Linked DNA regions of Nisaea sediminum. The protein of the gene in region 1 interacts with the protein of each later gene in a pairwise test. Links are inferred from orthologs where the notes say so. Each region holds a gene or a part of one and is shown in the gene's direction. Other genes may lie near its edges. The genes, in order: ligA and leuS.

Region 1 (9,497 bases):
TGACGCCGGAGATGGCGGCAGCCGACCACGACCATCCGCTGCTTGCCGCGACCGCTTAATTCCTCTATCCGATCACACAGGACGGAGCGTTCGGGCCGACCCGCGTCGGCCGGAAGCTAGCCCCTTGGCTACAGCGCCCCGGGACCGTATTTTCTAAGGGCACATGTCCGGGGAAATCCGATGAAGTTCGCCTATGGAGGTCTGGGTCCGCTGCGGCTGAAACGCCTTGCACTGCTGGCCTGCGCCCTTGCTCTCGTCGCCTGTAGCTCCAAAGAGGAGAAGCTCGAATATGTCGAGCGGCCGGTCGAGGAGCTCTACAACGAGGCGGTCGATACCGCGCTCGACGGCGACTACAAGAAGGCTGCGCCGCTGTTCGACGAGGTGGAGCGCCAGCATCCCTATTCCGTCTGGGCCACCCAGGCCCAGCTGATGGCCGCCTACTCGCTCTACCAGAGCAACAAGTACGACGACGCGATCAGCGCGCTCGACCGCTTCATCCAGCTCAATCCGAGCAACCAGAATGTCGATTATGCCTATTACCTGAAGGGGCTCAGCTACTACGAGCAGATCGTCGATGTCGGGCGCGACCAGAAACTGACCCGCAACGCGATGGAGACACTCGACGAACTCGTCCAGCGTTTCCCGGAGAGCAAATATTCCCGCGACGCCCTGCTGAAGATCGATCTCACCCGGAACCACCTTGCCGGCAAGGAGATGGAGATCGGCCGCTTCTACCTGCGCCAGGGCAAATATCTCGCTGCCATCAACCGCTTCAAGAAAGTGGTCGAGGACTACGACACCACCGACCAGGTGCCCGAAGCGCTGCATCGCCTGACCGAGGCCTATACCGCCCTCGGCCTTCACGAACAGGCCCAACGGACCGCGGCCGTACTCGGACACAACTACCCGGGCAGCGAGTGGTACGAGGACAGCTACGCGCTGGTGACCACCGGCAGCAGCCGTGGCGGCGGCAAGGACGACGGCCTCCTCGGTCTCGGGCTCTGGGTTTTCTGACCTGACATGCTGACCGGCCTCACGATCCGCGATGTGGTGCTGATCGACAGGCTCGACCTCGCTTTCGGGCCCGGCCTCTCCGTGCTGACCGGCGAGACCGGTGCCGGCAAGTCGATCCTGCTCGACGCGCTCGGCCTCGCCCTCGGCGCGCGGGCGGACAGCGGCCTGGTGCGCAACGGCGCCAAGCAGGCCGTCGTCACGGCAAGTTTCGAGGTCTCCGACGGCCACGGCTCGGCGGAAATCCTCGAGGAGATGGGGATCGAGGCGGACGGGCCGGTGATCCTCCGCCGCATCCTGACCGCCGACGGCCGCAGCCGCGCCTTCGCCAATGACGAACCGGTGAATGTCGCCACCCTGAAGCGTCTCGGCGAGACCCTGGTGGAGATCCAGGGCCAGTTCGACCAGCGCGGCCTGATGGACCCGGCGACGCACCGCGAGACACTCGATCTGTTCGGCGGTCATGGCAACCTGCTCTCCGCCGTCCGCGCGACGCATGGCGCCTGGAGCGAGGCCCGCACGGCGCATCGCCGGGCGCGCGAGGAGCTGGAAAGGGCGCGCGCCGACGAGGAATTGCTGCGCCACAATGTCGAGGAACTCGACGGCGCCGCGCCCGAGGAGGGCGAGGAGACCCGCCTCGCCTCGGACCGAACGCTGCTGGCGAACGCGGCACAGATTCTCGAGGCGATGAACGGCGCCGCCGGCGCGCTTGAAGGCGAGGACGGCGCCGAGCAGGCGATCGCGGCGGCACAGCGGATTCTGGAGCGGGTGCGCGACCGAGCGGGCGACAGGCTCGAGTCCGTGATCGACGGGCTCGACCGGGCCGCGGCAGAGGTGCAGGAGGCCCAACACGCGCTCAGCCAGATCGCCTCGGACGTCGAGACGGACAGCGGACGGCTCGAGGAGGTTGACGACCGGCTGCATCTGCTCCGCGCACTGGCCCGCAAGCACGATATCGAAGCCGACCGTCTGCCCGAGATCCACCGGGCGCTGTCCGCCCGCCTCGCCGCGCTGGACGATGCCGGCGGCGGCCTCGCCGACCTCGCCCGTGCCGAGGAGAAGGCCCGCGAGGCCTATGTCGCCGCGGCGAAGAGCCTAAGCGCGGCGCGCGAAACCTCGGCTACCCGTCTGGACAAGGCACTGACCGAGGAACTTGCGCCGCTCAAGCTCGACAAGGCGCGGGTGAAGACGGAGCTGGAGCCGCTCGCCGAGAGCGACTGGGGCGCCGGCGGCACCGAGCGCGTGAGCTTCCAGGTCTCCACCAACCCCGGGGCGCCCTTCGGCCCGCTCGCCCGGATTGCGTCCGGCGGCGAACTCTCGCGCTTCCTGCTCGCCCTGAAGGTCGTGCTCTCCGAGGCCAACCCGGTCTCGACCCTGATATTCGACGAGGTCGACAGCGGGGTTGGCGGCGCGGTCGCGGCGGCGGTCGGCGAACGGCTCGCCCGGCTCGGATCGGAGACCCAGGTTCTGGTCGTCACCCACTCGCCGCAGGTCGCGGCGCGCGGCGTCCGGCACTGGCATGTCGCCAAGCAGGCAGACGGTGAACTGGTCAAGACCGCGGTCTCCCAGCTCGCCGCAAGCGAGCGCCGCGAGGAGCTGGCCCGCATGCTCTCCGGCGCGACCGTGACCGACGAAGCGCGGGCGGCAGCCGACAGTCTACTCCATCCAGCCTGAGGACGAGACCCATGGCAGCGCCGGCAGACCAGAAGGCGGTCGATACCCTTTCCCGCGCAGAGGCTGATTTCGAGCTGCGCTGGCTCGCGGCACAGATCGCGAAACACGACGCGCTCTATCACCAGAAAGATGCGCCCGAAATCAGCGACGCGGATTACGACGCGATGCGCCGCCGCAACGATGAGATCGAGGCCCTCTTCCCGGATCTGATCCGTCCCGACAGCCCATCCCGGCGGGTCGGCGCGGCGCCTGCCGCCGGATTCTCCAAGGTCCGCCACCAGCGGCCGATGCTGTCGCTCTCCAACGCCTTCTCGGAAGAGGACGTGCGGGACTTCGTCGGCCGTATCCGCCGCTTCCTCAGTCTCGCCGAAGAGGAGCCAGTGGCGCTGGTCGCCGAACCGAAGATCGACGGCCTCTCCGCCTCGCTGCGCTACGAGAACGGCAGGTTCGTTCTCGGTGCGACCCGCGGCGACGGCACCGAGGGCGAGGACATCACACGAAACCTGCAGACAATTTCCGACATTCCGGCCGAATTGCCGGAGGGTGCGCCCGCCGTCTTCGAGGTGCGCGGCGAGGTCTTCATGAGCAAGGCGGATTTCTCCGCCCTCAATCAGCGGCAGGAAGAGGCCGGAAAGAAGGTCTTCGCCAATCCGCGCAACGCGGCCGCGGGTTCGGTGCGGCAGCTCGATCCCTCGATCACCGCCAGCCGCCCGCTGCGCTTCTTCGCCTATTCCTGGGGCGAGGTCTCCGAAATGCCGGCGGACACCCAGCGCGGGTTCCTGGACCGGCTGGAGCAGTGGGGCTTCGTCATCAACCCGATGACCCGGCTCTGCGACGGTGCCGATACCGCTCTCAAAGCCTATGAAGAAATCGGCCACGCCCGTCCGACGCTCGACTACGATATCGACGGCGTCGTCTACAAGGTCGACCGGCTGGACTGGCAGGACCGGCTCGGCATGGTCAGCCGGGCGCCGCGCTGGGCCATCGCCCACAAGTTCCCGGCCGAGCAGGCGGAGACCATCCTCGAGAAGATCGAGATCCAGGTCGGCCGCACCGGCGCCCTCACCCCGGTCGCGCGGCTGACGCCGATTACCGTCGGCGGCGTCGTTGTTTCCAACGCCACCCTGCATAACGAGGACGAGATTCGTCGAAAGGATGTGCGCGTCGGCGATACGGTCGTCATCCAGCGCGCCGGCGACGTCATCCCGCAGGTCGTCCGCGTGGTCGAGGAGCGCCGCCCGGAAGGCACCGAAACCTACATTTTCCCCGATCATTGCCCGGTCTGCGGCAGCGAGGCGGTGCGCCCCGAGGGCGAGGCGATCCGACGCTGCACCGGCGGCCTGATCTGTGCCGCCCAAGCGGTCGAGCGGCTGAAGCATTTCGTCTCGCGCGACGCCTTCGACATCGAGGGACTAGGCGCCAAGCAGGTCGAGGCCTTCTACGAGGACGGGCTGATCAAGCAGCCGGGCGACATCTTCCGCCTGAAGACCCATGCGGACGTGCTGATGGAGCGCGAGGGGTGGGGCGAGAAGTCCGTGACCAACCTGCTCGCCGCCATCGAGGAGCGCCGGAATATCGGTCTCGACCGGCTGATCTACGCCCTCGGCATTCGCCAGGTCGGCCAGGCGACCGCCAAGCTGCTCGCCGCCAATTACGGCACGCTGGAGGCCCTGACCGCAGCGATGCTGGAATCGAGCGATCCCGAGTCGGAAGCCTATGCCAACCTGATCAATATCGACCAGATCGGCCCGTCGGTTGCGGAAGACCTGACGGCCTTCTTCCACGAAGACCATAACCGGGAAGTCCTGCGCGATCTTGAGAATGAGCTGAAGATCGGCAGTTTCGAGCTGCAGGTCGCCGACGACAGCCCGGTCGTGGGCAAGACCGTGGTCTTCACCGGCACCCTCACCTCGGTCAGCCGCAACGAGGCCAAGGCAAAGGCCGAATCCCTCGGCGCCAAGGTCGCGGGATCGGTCTCGAAGAAGACGGACTACGTGATTGTCGGCGCCGATGCGGGCTCCAAGGCGCGCAAGGCCGAGGAACTCGGGGTCGCGATCCTCACCGAGGAAGAGTGGTTGGAGATGATCGGGGCCTCCTAGACGAGACGGCGATCAGAGTCTTCAAGGTGTGCCGAGCGGTATCGTCGCGGAGACCGACCAGAGTCCCTGACTGTTATCCATCAAGGCGATCTCGCGGATATGCGCGCCGACCGGAAGAAGCCCGCCGGCGGCGATGGCGAGTTCCTCCGCGATGCTTTCGCGCCTCGACGGATCGGAGACCGAAGCGACCGTCAGATGGGGGACGACATCCGGATGCCTGCCTTCATAGGGCTGGTACTCCGGAAAGGCTTCCCGGACGCTCTCCGTCAATGCCCGAAAGCGCGCGTCCGGCTCCGGCGCGAGATAAATAAGGCCGGGAAACTGCCTGATCCCGGACAGCTTGCAGTCAAACGGCAGGTGCTGGCCGAAACAGGCCGCAAGCCGCCGCACGATGCCGTCGTCGATGAGCTCCGGCGTCATGAAGGGGTAAAGCACCGTCACATGCGCCGGCACGCCGGCGGCGGCCGACGGGTCATAAACGGCCCTGAACGGCGCCACGAGCGTCTCCGCCTCCGGCAGCAGGACGACGAGCGCCGATTGCGCTTCGGGTATCGGCCATCTCTTCATTCTTGCTCCCCATTCGTCATCCCTGGGCCCCGGCCTACGCCGGGGTAACGGTCTGGGATGGGTACCGAACACCGCCTTGTCATTCTCCAGACGGGACGAGAATGCATCGGGCCATGTAATTGACGCATATCAACCCTGAGATTTCTCGATTACTCGGTTTGCAGTAGATCGCCTATCTGTTTGTCAGCAACGGCGAACGAGCGACGGGCTCAGTGCCTCTAACCCCCGAGGAGGTTGCGATGACGAGTTTCCACTATGTCGGTTTATCCCATATGGCCGCGATCGGCGTTCTTACGCTGGTTCTCGCCATCGTTGCCGGATGAGCCCGAACGAAAGCCTTACAAATCCCCTCCCCTAAAAACGGGTTCCGGAAACGGAGTCCGTTTTTTTATGCGCGGCGGATCGGTGCATCAGCTCTGCAGCCTGGCTCCCTTGGTGACCTTGTCGACCAGCTTCCTTTCGTCGCGGATCGCAAGCCCGACGACCGGCATCTCGCTGGCAGCATGCTTTTTCACCGTCGCCCGGTTCGCGGCGTCGTGGCCGGTCGCGAACATGTCCTCGATATAGAGCGACATTCGAACGTCGCGAGCGAGCGCACGCTCATAGATCTTCTTGATGCCCGCGGCGTCGGCAGAGAGCACGATCACCGGCTGGATCAGGAGCGGGTTATAGAGATTGCCTTCAGCGTCCTCGTAGGCCTCGCCCATCAGCTCCGCGCGCCCGCCGACAATCCCGCTGGTCAGGAACGCGGTCACATTGAGCTTCTGCCAGAGCACGAGGTCGTCCCTGAGGACCAGCGCCACCTTGGTATCGAACATCTGTCTTTCCCGTGTTTGAAATTCAACGCCCGGAGAGCGCGCGGAGGCCTTCGAAAACCGTCCCGGCCGATGGGCCGAGCATGTCGCGGGCCTCGCGGTTGAGCGTGTCCATGGCCTCGTCGAGCGGTTCCGCGAGGGCCCGCGCTCTATCCGTGAGTTCGAGCCGGTAGATCCGGCGGTCCGCCGGATCGTCCCGGCGCTCGACCAAACCGGCTTTCTCGAGGCGGTCGAGGATCCCGGTGATGGTCGCCGCGTCGATTGCAAGCCGGTCGCCAACTTCCCTGGCAGTCTGGCCTCCGGAGCCGGAGAGCACCTTCAGCACCACATATTGCGGCGGCGTCACGTCAAACTGTGCGAGCAGTTCCTTTGCCCGGCGGGAGATCCGCTGAGCCGCCTTGCCGACAAGAAAGCTGACGCACTCCTCGACTCGTTCCATCTCCGCTCCACCGTGCCGTCATTTCATTTGCAAACATATAACTATTATACAAATAATTTGTATACGAATTATATTCTGACGAAAACATTCAGTTTCTTGCACCAATCCGTATTACACAGCCGCACGATGCGGCCGTTCGAAAATAGACAGAGTTGTGAGGTGGGCTGACTCCGCGGCCGGACTAATCAACGATGAAAAGCTTGGCCCCGGTCCGGGTCGATGAACGGTGTGCGGGATCCCCGAAATCGGATACCTGATAGCTCATGCCGGGCGTCAGGACGAAACGCCGCCCGTCACGCAGCTCGGTTTCAAGCTCTCCCTCGAGCACATAGAGGATATGGCCCCGATCGCACCAGTGATCGGCCAGATAGCCCGGCGTGTATTCCACCTGGCGGATACGGATGTCGCCCATAGCGAGTGTGCGCCACAGGGCCTCGCCCGTTTCGCCCGGATGTACCGTCGGCTCGACCGCGGTCCAGTCAACGACGGTAAAAGGATTGTCGGGAAGTTTCATGGGTTCGGGTCTCTACAAATTCCCATAAGCACGAAAAGGAATGGCGCACCGGTGATGCCCCGACCGCTCAGCGGCCCTTGAAGTTCGGCTTCCGTTTGTTGAGGAAGGCGTCGAGGCCCTCGCGGCCGTCCTCGGTCTGGGCGAGTTCCGCGATGGTCCGGGTCTCGTCCTCCATCTGGGCCTCCACCGACTGCTGAAAACTGGAGGCGAGCAGCCGCTTCACGCCGCCATAGGCGCGGGTCGGTCCCTTGGCGAATCTCTGCGCGAGCTTCGTCGCCTCGTCGGCGAGATCGTCATCTTCGACGACGCGGGTGACGATACCCCAGTCCTGAGCCTCGTCCGCACTGAGCGTGCGGTTCGTCAGCATCAGTTCCATCGCCCGCCGCATGCCGACGACACGGGGCAGGAAGTAGCTGGAGCTGCCGTCCGGCGAGAGGCCGGCGGCGGTATAGGCCATCTTGAACTGCGCCGATTTCGCCGCCAGCACGATGTCCCCGATCAGCGACAGGCTGAAGCCGGCACCAGCCGCCATGCCCTGGACCGCGACCACGACCGGCGAGTTCAGCCGGTGCAGCCGGGAGACGGCGGCGTGGAAATAGGCCGTGGTTTCCTTCAGGCAGGCGCCGATCCGATCGCTCTGGGATTCGAAATATTTCAGGTCGCCGCCGAAGCCGAAGACCGTACCGCTGGCATCGAGGATGACGGCGCGGACATCGGGGTCCTCGCTGGCATTGATCGAGGCTTCGAGCAATTCGTGCGCGAGCGCCAGATTCACCGCATGCCCGGCTTCGGGCCGGTTGAGCGTGATTCGGGCAACACCGTCGGTCGCCTCGTAGAGAATGGTCTCATAGGCCATCTTAGTCTCCCCTCTGCCCCTATCCCTGTGACATTTCCTTGCCGGCCAGCGGCGCGGTCGCATCGACCAGCCAGGCCGCGGTTTCCGGATCGAGTTCCGGGCCCAGCGTATCGCGGACCCGTGCATGATAGGCGTCGAGCCAGGCGATCTCGTGACGATCAAGCAGCGAGAGGTCGATCAGCGCCCGGTCGATCGGCGCCAGCGTCAGGGTCTCGAAGCCGAGCATCGGCCTCTCCGCGCCCGCGACCTCACGCTCCTCGACAAACACAAGGTTTTCAATCCGGATGCCGAAAGCGCCCGCCCTGTAGTAGCCGGGTTCGTTGGAGATGATCATTCCGGGCTTCAGTTCCGCCCCGCCTCCGGTCTTGGAGATCCGCTGCGGCCCCTCATGCACGCCGAGATAGGCGCCGACCCCGTGCCCGGTTCCGTGATCGTAGTCAAGACCGGCCGCCCAGAGCGCACGCCGCGCCAGAGCATCTAGCTGGCCTCCGGTCGTCCCTGCCGGGAATACCGCCTCGGAGAGTGCGATCATGCCCTTCAGCACCAGGGTGAAGCAGCGCTGCTCCTCGTCGCCGACGACACCGGTCGACAATGTGCGGGTGATGTCGGTCGTGCCGTCGAGATATTGCGCGCCGGAATCGACCAGATAGATCTCTCCCGGATTGAGGTTCCGGTTGCTTTCCTCGGTCACCCGGTAATGCACGATCGCACCGTTCGGACCGGCGCCGGAAATGGTGTCGAAGCTCGGCCCGCGGAACATCTCGTGCTCGGCCCGGAAGCCGTGCAGCCGCTCGACCAGCGTCATCTCGTCGAGCCCGCCCTGATGCGCCCTGGCCGCGAACCAGCAGAGGAAACGCGCATAGGCGAGGCCGTCGCGGAGATGCGCCGCCCGAACGCCGGTCAGCTCGACATCGTTCTTCATCGCCTTCGCGGCGATGATCGGATCGGCTTCCGTATCCAGTTTCCCGCCACCGGCCCGGATCCGCTCCATCGGCCAGGCGGGCGCACTCTCCGGATCGATCCTCAGCGTCCTGCCGGCAGCGGCGATCCCGTCGAGCGCCGCCCCGAGTTCGTCCCGGCTGCGGATCGTGACAGCATTGCCGAGATGGGCACGGATCTCATCGCCGATCTTGCGCGGATCGACGAACAGCTCCGCCGTTCCGTCGGCAGAGAGGATCGCAAAACAGAGACAGAGCGGCGTGTTGCGCACGTCCTCGCCACGGATGTTGAGGAGCCAGGCGATCGATTCCGCGGAGGTGACAAGCAAGGCATCGACCTTGGCCTCGGAGAGAACCGCGCCGATTTCAGCCCTCTTCTCCTCGGACCTTCTGCCCGCATAGGCCGTCGGGTGCGGCTTCATCGGTTCGGCCGGCGGTTCCGGCCGGTCACTCCAGATCGCGTCGAGCGGGTTGCTTTCCAGCAGCTTCAGCTCGCCGCCCGCCTTCTCCACCGCCTTGCGCAGGCGCTCGAGCTGGCGCTCCGTATGCAGCCAGGGATCGACCCCAAAGCGGCTCCCGCTCGC
Region 2 (9,703 bases), on another replicon or contig:
GAAAGGAGGCGAGCCAGAGAATGCCGCTCATCGCGCTGTTTCCGACCCCGTCATCCGCGCAACCGCCAGATCACCCCGTGTTTGGCGAGCGCCCCCAGGAGAGCCTCGAACTGCGGAACCCGGTCGGGGAAGGCGGCACGAAGATCCGAAAGCCAGATTTCTTCGGACCCGACGATCTTTTCGACGACCGCGTAATCCTCTTTCGCGATGTCGAGGCTGAAGCCCTCGCCGGTCAGGCTCGCCGCCTGTCCCCTGCGCGCCAGTTTCACCGGGCGGCGGGTCACCATGAAATAAATATCGGGCGTGCGGTCCGGAAGATTGTGGCGCACCACCTTGTCAGCCACTTGCGCCATCAGATAGCCGCGAACGTGATTGTGGAACTCCGGCCGCGCCATATGCTCGGCGACCCTCTTGCCGAGCTCCGTGATGTAGTTGGCCAGATCGTCCCCGTCATCGAAATGTGGGATTCGCTTCCGGAAGAATTCGTCCTGGTGCAGGTAGGGGGTCAGCATGTTCACCGAAGCATGGCCGTCGACATAGGTGGCGCCGAAGGACAGGTGCAGCGATGCGGTATCCGTGGTCATCGCGTCGTGATAGAGCCCGCGCGGTAGATAGAGCACATCCCCCGGCTGCATCACGATCTGCTGCATGACCTCGCCTCTCTGCTGACTATGCTGCTCGCGCGAGAAATCCGTCGGGCGGGCCCGCGGGACGTCGTTCGCTTCATTCACCCGGCCGCGGTAGATGTTCCAGGTCTTCTCGCCCTCGATCTGGATCGCGAAGACGCACATCGTGTCGAAGTGTGAGTTGTAGGCCTGAACGCTGTTCCAGGAGCAATAGGCGTTGCAGGAGGCGTGCGTGCCGGTCAGCCGTTCGATGAAGCGCGTGGCGTCCTGGACCGACGGATGAATCCCCTCGATGAAATCGAGAACCAGGCTGGCGCCCTTGGACATCAGGAAGCGGACGCGCTCGGGATCCGGAACAAGAACGCTGGCTCCCCTACGGTCGCGGCCGGGTTTGCAGTACTGCTCGGAGGGCAGGATATCGCCGTTGACGGCCATTTCCAGGAAGCTTGCGTTCCACAGTTTCGAGCGGTTGATCAGATCGTTCATCTGCTCCCAGCTGAAGAGCGCGTCGATCGGATCGAAAGAGCCTTTTTCGAAGTAATAGGCCTTGTCCCAGTAATCGCTCAAGAACTGGTCGCGGGTGATTTTCTTGAAGAAATTCTCGAACTGCACGCTCTCGCCCCCTCATTCCGATCTGCTTCGGATGTGTATATCAGGGGCAGGGGAAGTTCCAAAGCGCCAGACGGCAAATCAGATACATGCCGCAAAAAAGAAAAGGGGCCGCACAAGGCGGCCCCTTCCCGTAGTCCGTAATCCGAAACCGGATTAGAAGGACAGCTTCATGCCGACGACGAAGTAGGTGCCATCGGTACCTTCCGCGCCGGTGTTGTCGGTGTCGAACTCGGTGTGGCCGAGGGTGGCCGCAGCGGTCACGCCCGGGCCGAGCGCGTACTTGCCGGACAGAGCATAGGTGTTCTGTTCGCCAGTACCGGAGGTCACACCAGCAGTGGTGGAGCCTTCACGCTCGCCGTGGTACCAGCCGAGGCTGACGCCCCACGGGCCAGAGGCATAAGCGACGCCGAGGTTGTAGCCTTCTTCGTCCAGGGCATCGGTGGTGCCTTCGGACTTGGCATAGGACGCGCCGGCGGAGAAGCCGCCGAAGCCGACGGTCAGGCCGAGGGCCCAAGCAGCCGGGTCATCCTGGCCAGCGGTCGCACCTTCGGTGAACGCACCGTAACCACCGGAAACGCCGAGGTCGAAGCCGCCGAGGTCACGCTTGAAGTTGGCACCGATCGCATAGCCGTCAGAGAAGCTGGCGTTGCGGTCCGGCTGGGCATTCGCGTCCTGGTTGGTGTCCGGAATGTAGGACACACCAAGCTGGAAGCCTTCGATACGCGGCGTGTAGTAGGTCAGCTTTTCGGAGTCGTTGGTCCGGTTCGGCTCAACGTTGGTGGAACCGAACGGGCTGCGGAAGGAACCGCCGGAGACGGTGGACGGCTGAGTCACCCAGTCGCCCTGGTCACCAGAGTTGATGCCGATGCCATACTCGTCCGGAGCATAGTTCATCTTGTAGAGAGCGGAGTTCTCGGAACCCAGGTTGATCTCACCAAAGTTGCCTTTGACGATCAGGTAGGATTCGTCGATCTGGTCGCTGCCGTTGTGGTTGGCTTCCAGCTGGACGTTGATGCCGACAGAGATGCCGTTGTCCAGGGTGGTCATGCCGGTGAAGTGGATTTCGGAGTCGGACTTGACGTCGAAACCGCTGAAGTCGCTGGTGACGCCAGTGCCTTCGTCCTGAGAGACGTAGCCGAACCACTGTTCCATGTAACCGCCGACCGACACTTTGAGCTTTTCAGCAGCGTCAGCGGACGGCGAAGCGATCATGCCAGCGGCAACAATCGCGGTCGTTCCGAGAAGAATCTTTTTCATTTTCCCCTACTCCCGAGAGTCGTCGGTTGAATTAACGCGGTCAGTTGAATGCAGATGAACTGCTTAACCCCCTAACCTGACGTCAAAGCATCACTATTCGGTCCCCCAGTGACCGTCAAGAAAGACAGGCCGGACATTTATGCAAATCTGTCTCAATGTGGCGAAAATGCCACAAACCCATGGCACATCGGGGATTTATCGGATTTAGTGCCAACTCGGCCGCTGCCTCCACATGGCAAGTTGTTCCAAACCGACAGAAACGGTAAAAGGCGTCTCGACCACATGAAAAACGCGAGTGCGAATCTTGACTGATTTGAGGATTCCGGGGCTTTTGGGAATGTGCGGCCGACTGAAATACGCGGCGTTGCTGGGCGTGTTCGCCCTGGCGGCATGCGAAGGCGCGGATATCGAATACGAATATCCGCGCTCCGGGCCGGGCGGGCGTCCGACCTACGAGAAAGAATCGAAGGTCTTCGGCGAGGACGGTTTCACACTCTTCGGAGAGGATGCCGACACGCAGAAGCAGCAGGGGGCGCTCGGTTCGGGCATCGCGGTGAACAGCTTTCTCTGGCGCGCCTCGCTCGACACCATTTCCTTCATGCCGCTGGCATCCGCGGATCCGTTCGGCGGCGTGATCATCACCGACTGGTACTCGCCGCCGGATACCCCGAACGAGCGCTTCAAGATCAATATCTTCATCCTCGACCGGGCGCTCCGCTCCGACGGCGTGCGTGCAAAGGTGTTCAAGCAACGCCTCGCGGGCGACGGGCAGTGGCAGGATATCGGAACCGAGGAGAAGCTCCATCGGGATCTCGAGGACGCCATCCTTACGCGAGCGCGCCAGCTCCGTATCGGCTCCACCGGGAACTGACGCAGAAGAGCGGACCCTAGACAGCCCGGCGCCCACAGGGAGCCGGTTTTGAAGACGATCAGGCGCCTGGGGCGCCAAAGACCAAGGCCGAGAGATGTCCCGTTACAATTTCCGCGAAACCGAAGCAAAGTGGCAGCATGTCTGGGAAGAACAGCATTGCTTCGAAGTGAGCGAAGACCCGGACAAGCCGAAATACTATGTCCTCGAGATGTTCCCCTATCCGTCGGGCCGCATCCATATGGGGCATGTGCGGAACTATACGCTCGGCGATCTCGTAGCACGCTACAAGAAGGCAAGGGGCTTCAACGTCCTGCACCCGATGGGCTGGGACGCCTTCGGTCTGCCGGCGGAGAACGCGGCATTCGAGCGCGGCGTGCATCCGGCGAAATGGACGCATGAGAACATCGCCTCCATGCGCGAGCAGCTCAAAAGCATGGGCCTCTCCTACGACTGGCGGCGGGAGATCGCGACCTGCGATCCGTCCTATTACCGTCATGAGCAAAAGATGTTTCTCGACTTCTACAAGGCGGGCCTCGCCTACAAGAAGGAGAGCTGGGTCAACTGGGACCCGGTCGAGAACACGGTGCTCGCCAACGAGCAGGTGATCGACGGCATGGGCTGGCGCTCCGGCGCGCCGGTCGAGAAGCGCCTGCTCTCGCAATGGTTCCTGAAGATCACGGAATATGCCGACGAGCTGCTGGAAGCGCTCGATGGTCTCGACCGCTGGCCCGACCGGGTCACCCTGATGCAGCATAACTGGATCGGTAAGTCGGACGGTGCACGGGTCTTCTTCAAGCTGAAGGACAGCCAAGAAAAGCTCGAGGTCTTCACCACGCGTCCCGATACGCTCTACGGCGCATCCTTCTGCGCCATCGCGGCGAACCACCCGATCGCGGCGCAAGTGGCGGAGAGCAACCCGGCCCTGAAAGACTTCATCGCCGAGTGCAACCGCATGGGCACCAGCGAGACCGAGATCGAGACGGCAGAGAAGAAAGGCTTCGATACCGGGCTCAAGGTCGTGCATCCGCTCGACGAGAGCTGGGAACTGCCGGTCTATGTCGCCAACTTCGTGCTGATGGAGTACGGCACCGGCGCGATCTTCGGCTGCCCGGCGCACGATCAGCGCGACCTCGACTTCGCCCGCAAGTACGATTTGCCGGTGACGCCGGTTGTGCTTCCGCCCGATGCCGATGCCGCGAGTTTCGAGGTCGGGACCGAAGCCTATGTCGGTCCGGGCAAGATCTACAATTCGGACTTCCTCAACGGGCTCTCGGTCGACGAAGCGAAATCGAAAGTGGCCGAGCGTCTGCAGGCGATGGGTTGCGGTGAGAAGACGACGACCTACCGTCTCCGCGACTGGGGCGTTTCCCGTCAACGCTACTGGGGCTGTCCGGTTCCTTTCATTCACTGCCCGGATTGCGGCGAGGTTCCGGTTCCGGAAGCGGATCTCCCGGTCGAACTGCCGGAAGACGTCGAGTTCGAAGGCGCAGGCAACCCGCTCGACCGCCATCCGACCTGGAAACACGTCACCTGCCCGAGCTGCGGCGGCAAGGCCGAGCGCGAGACCGACACCTTCGACACTTTCTTCGAATCCTCCTGGTACTTCGCGCGCTTCGCCGACGCCCAGGCGGAGAATGCTTTCTCCAGGGACGCGGCGGAGTACTGGCTGCCGGTCGACCAGTATATCGGCGGCATCGAGCACGCGGTCCTGCATCTGCTCTATTCCCGCTTCTTCACCCGCGCGCTGAAGAAGTGCGGCTACCTCAATCTGGACGAGCCCTTCGCCGGCCTGATGACCCAGGGCATGGTCTGTCACGAGACCTACAAGGATGAAAAAGGCGCCTGGCTGTTTCCGACCGAGGTGAAGAAGGAAGGCTCCGGCTTCGTCAAGGCGGCCGACGGAACGCCCGTCAAGGCCGGCCGCATCGAGAAGATGAGCAAGTCGAAGCGCAATGTGGTCGATCCGGAGAACATCATCGGCAGCTACGGCGCCGATACGGCCCGGCTCTTCATGCTGTCGGACTCGCCGCCGGAGCGCGATCTCGAATGGACCGAGTCCGGGGTCGAGGGATCCTGGCGCTATCTCAGCCGTCTCTGGCGCCTGATCACCGAGCCGGCGAAACCCTTCGCGCCGCGCGGCGCCGCGCGTCCGTCCGAACTTTCCGGCAAGGCGGAAGCGGCCGAGAAGGCCGTGCACAAGGCGATCAAGGGCATCGGCGAGGCGATCGAACGGTTCCGTTTCAACACAGCCGTCGCCCAGGTGCGTGAACTCAGCAACACGCTGGCGGATCTCGACGGTGACGACGAAGGTTCCGCCTGGGCCCGCCGTTTCGGCTACGAGACCCTCGTCCGGCTCATCGAACCGATGGTTCCGCACATCGCCGAGGAGCTCTGGGTCGAACTGGGCGGCGAAAGCCTGCTCACAAGCGAGCCCTGGCCCGTCTTTAGCGAGGATTTGGTACGCGACGACACGCTTACCATCGCCGTACAGGTCAACGGAAAGTTGCGCGGGACAATAGACGCCGCACGCGATGCGGACAAAGCCGGCGTCGAGGAGGCCGCACTGGCACTCGAGAACGTGCAGAAGATCCTCGAAGGCAAGGCACCGCGCCGCGTGATCGTCGTACCGAACAAGATTGTGAACATCGTTGCCTAGAGCGCTCACCGCCTCCGTCCTGGTTCTTCTCCTCGCCCTCGGCGCCTGCGGGTTCCAGCCGGTCTATGGGAAACGGTCCGGCGATACCGGGCGGCAGAGTGCCGTCACCGAGGATCTCGCCTCCATTGCGATATCGCCGATCTCGGACCGGGCCGGTCAGCTCCTGCGCAACAGCCTGCTCGACAAGTTGACCCCGCGGGGGACACCGGGCCGGGCCCGCTACCGGCTCGATGTCGGCCTCAGTGAGACCCGATCCAACTTGGTGATCCTGAAGGACTCGACGTCGACCTTCGCGAAGGTACGGTTCGCCGCCACCTTCATCCTGGTCGATCTGGAGACCGGACAGCCGGTGCACCGCGGACAGTCCGAGTCCACGACGACCTTCAACCGGGTGGATTCGGATTTCGCCACGCTGTCCGCCGAGAAAGACGCACGCCGCCGTGCCGCCGACGAGATCAGCGAGGACATCCGGCTGCGTCTCGGCCTCTACTTCAATCGTATCCGCGGCTCCTGACGGAGACCGGCGATGAAGCTGAAATCGAACGAGATTGCTGGTTTCATCCGCCGCCCGCCGGAGCATGTCCGGGCCATCCTGATATACGGGCCGGACGGCGGCCAGGTTCGTGAAATCTCCGACCAGATCGCCAAGACCGTCGTCGAGAATCTCGCCGACCCGTTCCAGGTCGCCGACCTCGTGCCGGAAAGCCTGAAAGACGAGCCGAGCCGCATCGCGGACGAGGCCGCCGCGATCTCGCTGACCGGCGGGCGGCGGCTGGTAAGGCTCCGTGGCGCGACCGATACGGTGACCGCCTCGGCCGAACTCGCGCTGGGCACCGAGACCGGCGACAGCCTCGTGATCATCGAGGCGGGAGCGCTCGAGGCGCGTTCGAAACTGCGCAAGCTCTTCGAGACCGAGAAACATGCAGCGGCCATCCCCTGCTATCTCGACAGCGGCGCCGGCCTCGACGCAGTCATACGGGAGACCCTCGCGAGCTTCGAGGTGCGCGCCACACCGGACGCCCTCGCGTACATGATCGCGCATCTCGGCGGCGATCGGCGGGTAACCCGCTCCGAGATCGAGAAGCTGGCGCTCTATGTCGGCAAGGGAGGCGAGGCGAGCCTGGAGGACGCCCAGCAGCTCGTCGGCGACAGCAGCGCCCTCGCCCTGGACCAGATCGCCCTTGCGGTCGCGAGCGGCGATGTGGCCACAGCGGATCGCATGTTGCAGCGCGGCTATGCCGACGGATTGAACGCGATCGCTGTCCTTCGTGCGGTGCTGAGGCACTTTCAGCGGCTGCATCGGGCGGCGGCGCATATGGCGGACGGGGACAGCGCCGATCAGGCGGTGCAGAAACTGCGGCCGCCTCTCTTTTTCGCGGTGAAACCGGCCTTCATGGCGCAGCTCAGGGCCTGGCCGATCCAGCGCCTGCGTCTTGCCCTCACCCGCCTCGCGGAAGCCGAGACCCAGTGCAAGTCGACCGGCACGCCGGATCTTGCCGTCGCCGGACAGACCCTGCTCGGCCTCGCCTACAGCGCGGCGCGTAGCCGGGCCCGGGCACCCGGCCGGTAACCGTCGCGGTTCTCGCCAGGAAAATCAGGATGACGGGGTCGTCTCGCCGTCTTCGATCAGCTCGCTGAAATCGATCGAGTTGCCGTCGGCCTTCGCGATCTCTTCCGCCGTCTCCTGATCGTAGTCGGGCACGTCCCCGAGAAAGCCGCTCATCGCAGGCGAACCGAAGTCGGCACTCACCGTACGCGGCGCCGACATGATCGCGAGCAGCGCGTCGAGCTGCTCCAAGCTCTCGTACTGGATCATCAGCGCGCCCGACTGGCCGTCGACGCCTGTCGCGATCTCCACATGCATGCCGAGCTTCTGGGACAGATCCTGCTCCAGCGCCCTGGTGTCGGCATCCTTCTCGACCGAAGCCTTCCGGCGAGCCTGCTTCGGCGCGGTCTGACCGGACGGCTGCTTTTCCTTCTGAACGAGGCGTTCTGTCTCGCGGACATTGAGCTTCCGGCGCACTACCTCGGCCGCCAGCGCCGCCGGATTCTCCGCCGTCAGCAGCGCGCGGGCATGGCCGGCGCTGATCTCGCCGGCATCGAGATAACCGCGTACTTCCGTCGGTAGCGCCAGCAGGCGCATGGTGTTGGCAACATGGCTGCGGCTCTTGCCGACCGCCCGCGCAACGTCCTGCTGGGAGTGTCCATGCTCCTCGACCAGACGGTGATAGCCCTCGGCTTCTTCGAGCGGATTGAGGTCCTCGCGCTGGACGTTCTCGATGATCGCGATCTCGAGCGCTTCGCGATCGTCGAACTCACGTATATGCGCCGGGATCTCGTGCAGCTGGGCGCGCTGGGCCGCGCGCCAACGGCGCTCGCCGGCGATGATCTCGAACGTGCCGGACTGGTCCGGATCGCGGCGCAGCAGGATCGGCTGGATGACGCCCTTCTCGCGGATGCTGTCCGCCAGCGCGTCCAGTTCCTCCTCGTCGAAGATCCGGCGCGGCTGGAAGCGGCCCGGATGCACCTTCTCGATCGGAACCGACCTGCTCTGCTGCAGCCGGTCGACGGAGCCGCCATCCGTCTCGCCCTCACCGAGGAGCGAGGCGAGCCCGCGGCCGAGCCGCCGGTTCTTGGCGCTGGCGCTGCCGTTTTCCATGCTCACGCGGCGATGCTCCTTTCGCGCTTCATGACTTCGCTGGCCAGATGGATATAGGCCTGCGAGCCCGAGCAGCGCATATCATAGACGATGACCGGCAGCCCGTGCGAGGGCGCCTCGGAGACCCGGACGTTGCGCGGGATCACGGTGCGGTAGACCTTGTCGCCGAAATGCTCCCGCACGTCCTCGGCCACCGCGATGGAGAGATTGTTGCGGCGGTCGAACATGGTCAGCACCACGCCCTGGATCTCCAGGTCCGGATTGAAGGCGGTGCGCACGCGCTCCACCGTCCGCATCAGCTGGCTGAGACCCTCCAGTGCGTAGAACTCGCACTGCAGCGGCACAAGCACCGCGTCCGCCGCGACCAGCGCGTTGAGTGTCAGCAGGCCGAGCGACGGCGGACAGTCGATCAGGATATAGTCATAGGTGTTGGTCCCCGGAGCCATATGCCGGACCAGCGCCTCGCGCAGCCTGAACTCCCGGTCCTCGATCGTCACCAGCTCGATCTCCGCGCCGGAGAGGTCCTGCGAGGACGGCACGATGCAGAGCCGGGGCACTTCCGTCTCGAGGGTCGCGTCGGCGATGGCCGAGGCGCCGATCAGCACCGAATAGGAATCCTCGTCCCGGTTCTTCCGCGGCACACCGAGCCCGGTGCTCGCATTGCCCTGCGGATCGAGATCGATGACCAACACCTTTTTCTGGCAGGCGGCGAGCGCGGTGGCGAGATTGATGGTGGTTGTGGTCTTGCCGACCCCGCCCTTCTGGTTCACGACGGCGAGAATCCGGGGCGCTACGGCGGCATCACCCCTCAGCATCATGGCTTTCGACATACGATATGCCCTCCAAGCACAAGAGACATCCCTCGGGGTCCGACCAGCTCGGGGTGAGGGTTTCCGCCATATTCCACCTTTCCCGTGCGGTAGTCAATTCCTTCTCGACCGCCCTACCCTTTAGAAAGAGGCAAATGCCGTCATCCCTTAGATGCGGCTTGGAGTAGTCAAGTAATACATCGACAGACGCGA

Evidence for each region.
Region 2: the proteins of ligA (region 1) and leuS interact in binary tests that used the Escherichia coli proteins (3 or more experiments, as listed by UniProt). The link is inferred for Nisaea sediminum from one-to-one orthologs.

The regions. Positions count from the first base shown.
Region 1 is NZ_JACZCQ010000004.1:83,439-92,935, forward strand. The notes cover bases 2,322-5,240. They hold ligA (NAD-dependent DNA ligase LigA), read left to right. Parts: upstream 2,322-2,696; coding sequence 2,697-4,784; downstream 4,785-5,240. Other genes in these bases: recN (DNA repair protein RecN), read left to right, coding at 2,322-2,685; IG122_RS09480 (2'-5' RNA ligase family protein), read right to left, coding at 4,806-5,240. In the rest of the region: lpxC (UDP-3-O-acyl-N-acetylglucosamine deacetylase), read left to right, coding at 1-59; IG122_RS09465 (outer membrane protein assembly factor BamD), read left to right, coding at 181-1,014; more of recN, read left to right, coding at 1,021-2,321; more of IG122_RS09480, read right to left, coding at 5,241-5,351; IG122_RS09485 (DUF2000 family protein), read right to left, coding at 5,762-6,169; IG122_RS09490 (MarR family winged helix-turn-helix transcriptional regulator), read right to left, coding at 6,192-6,605; IG122_RS09495 (DHCW motif cupin fold protein), read right to left, coding at 6,787-7,119; IG122_RS09500 (enoyl-CoA hydratase/isomerase family protein), read right to left, coding at 7,187-7,975; IG122_RS09505 (aminopeptidase P family protein), read right to left, coding at 7,995-9,497. UniProt on the Escherichia coli protein: DNA ligase that catalyzes the formation of phosphodiester linkages between 5'-phosphoryl and 3'-hydroxyl groups in double-stranded DNA using NAD as a coenzyme and as the energy source for the reaction.
Region 2 is NZ_JACZCQ010000006.1:654,708-664,410, reverse strand. The notes cover bases 3,117-6,241. They hold leuS (leucine--tRNA ligase), read left to right. Parts: upstream 3,117-3,460; coding sequence 3,461-6,022; downstream 6,023-6,241. Other genes in these bases: lptE (LPS assembly lipoprotein LptE), read left to right, coding at 6,015-6,241; IG122_RS15175 (DUF3576 domain-containing protein), read left to right, coding at 3,117-3,366. Outside these bases: IG122_RS15190 (sulfotransferase domain-containing protein), read right to left, coding at 1-31; IG122_RS15185 (JmjC domain-containing protein), read right to left, coding at 51-1,238; IG122_RS15180 (porin), read right to left, coding at 1,392-2,495; more of IG122_RS15175, read left to right, coding at 2,833-3,116; more of lptE, read left to right, coding at 6,242-6,536; holA (DNA polymerase III subunit delta), read left to right, coding at 6,549-7,592; IG122_RS15155 (ParB/RepB/Spo0J family partition protein), read right to left, coding at 7,617-8,681; IG122_RS15150 (ParA family protein), read right to left, coding at 8,684-9,511; 16S rRNA (guanine(527)-N(7))-methyltransferase RsmG, read right to left, coding at 9,483-9,703.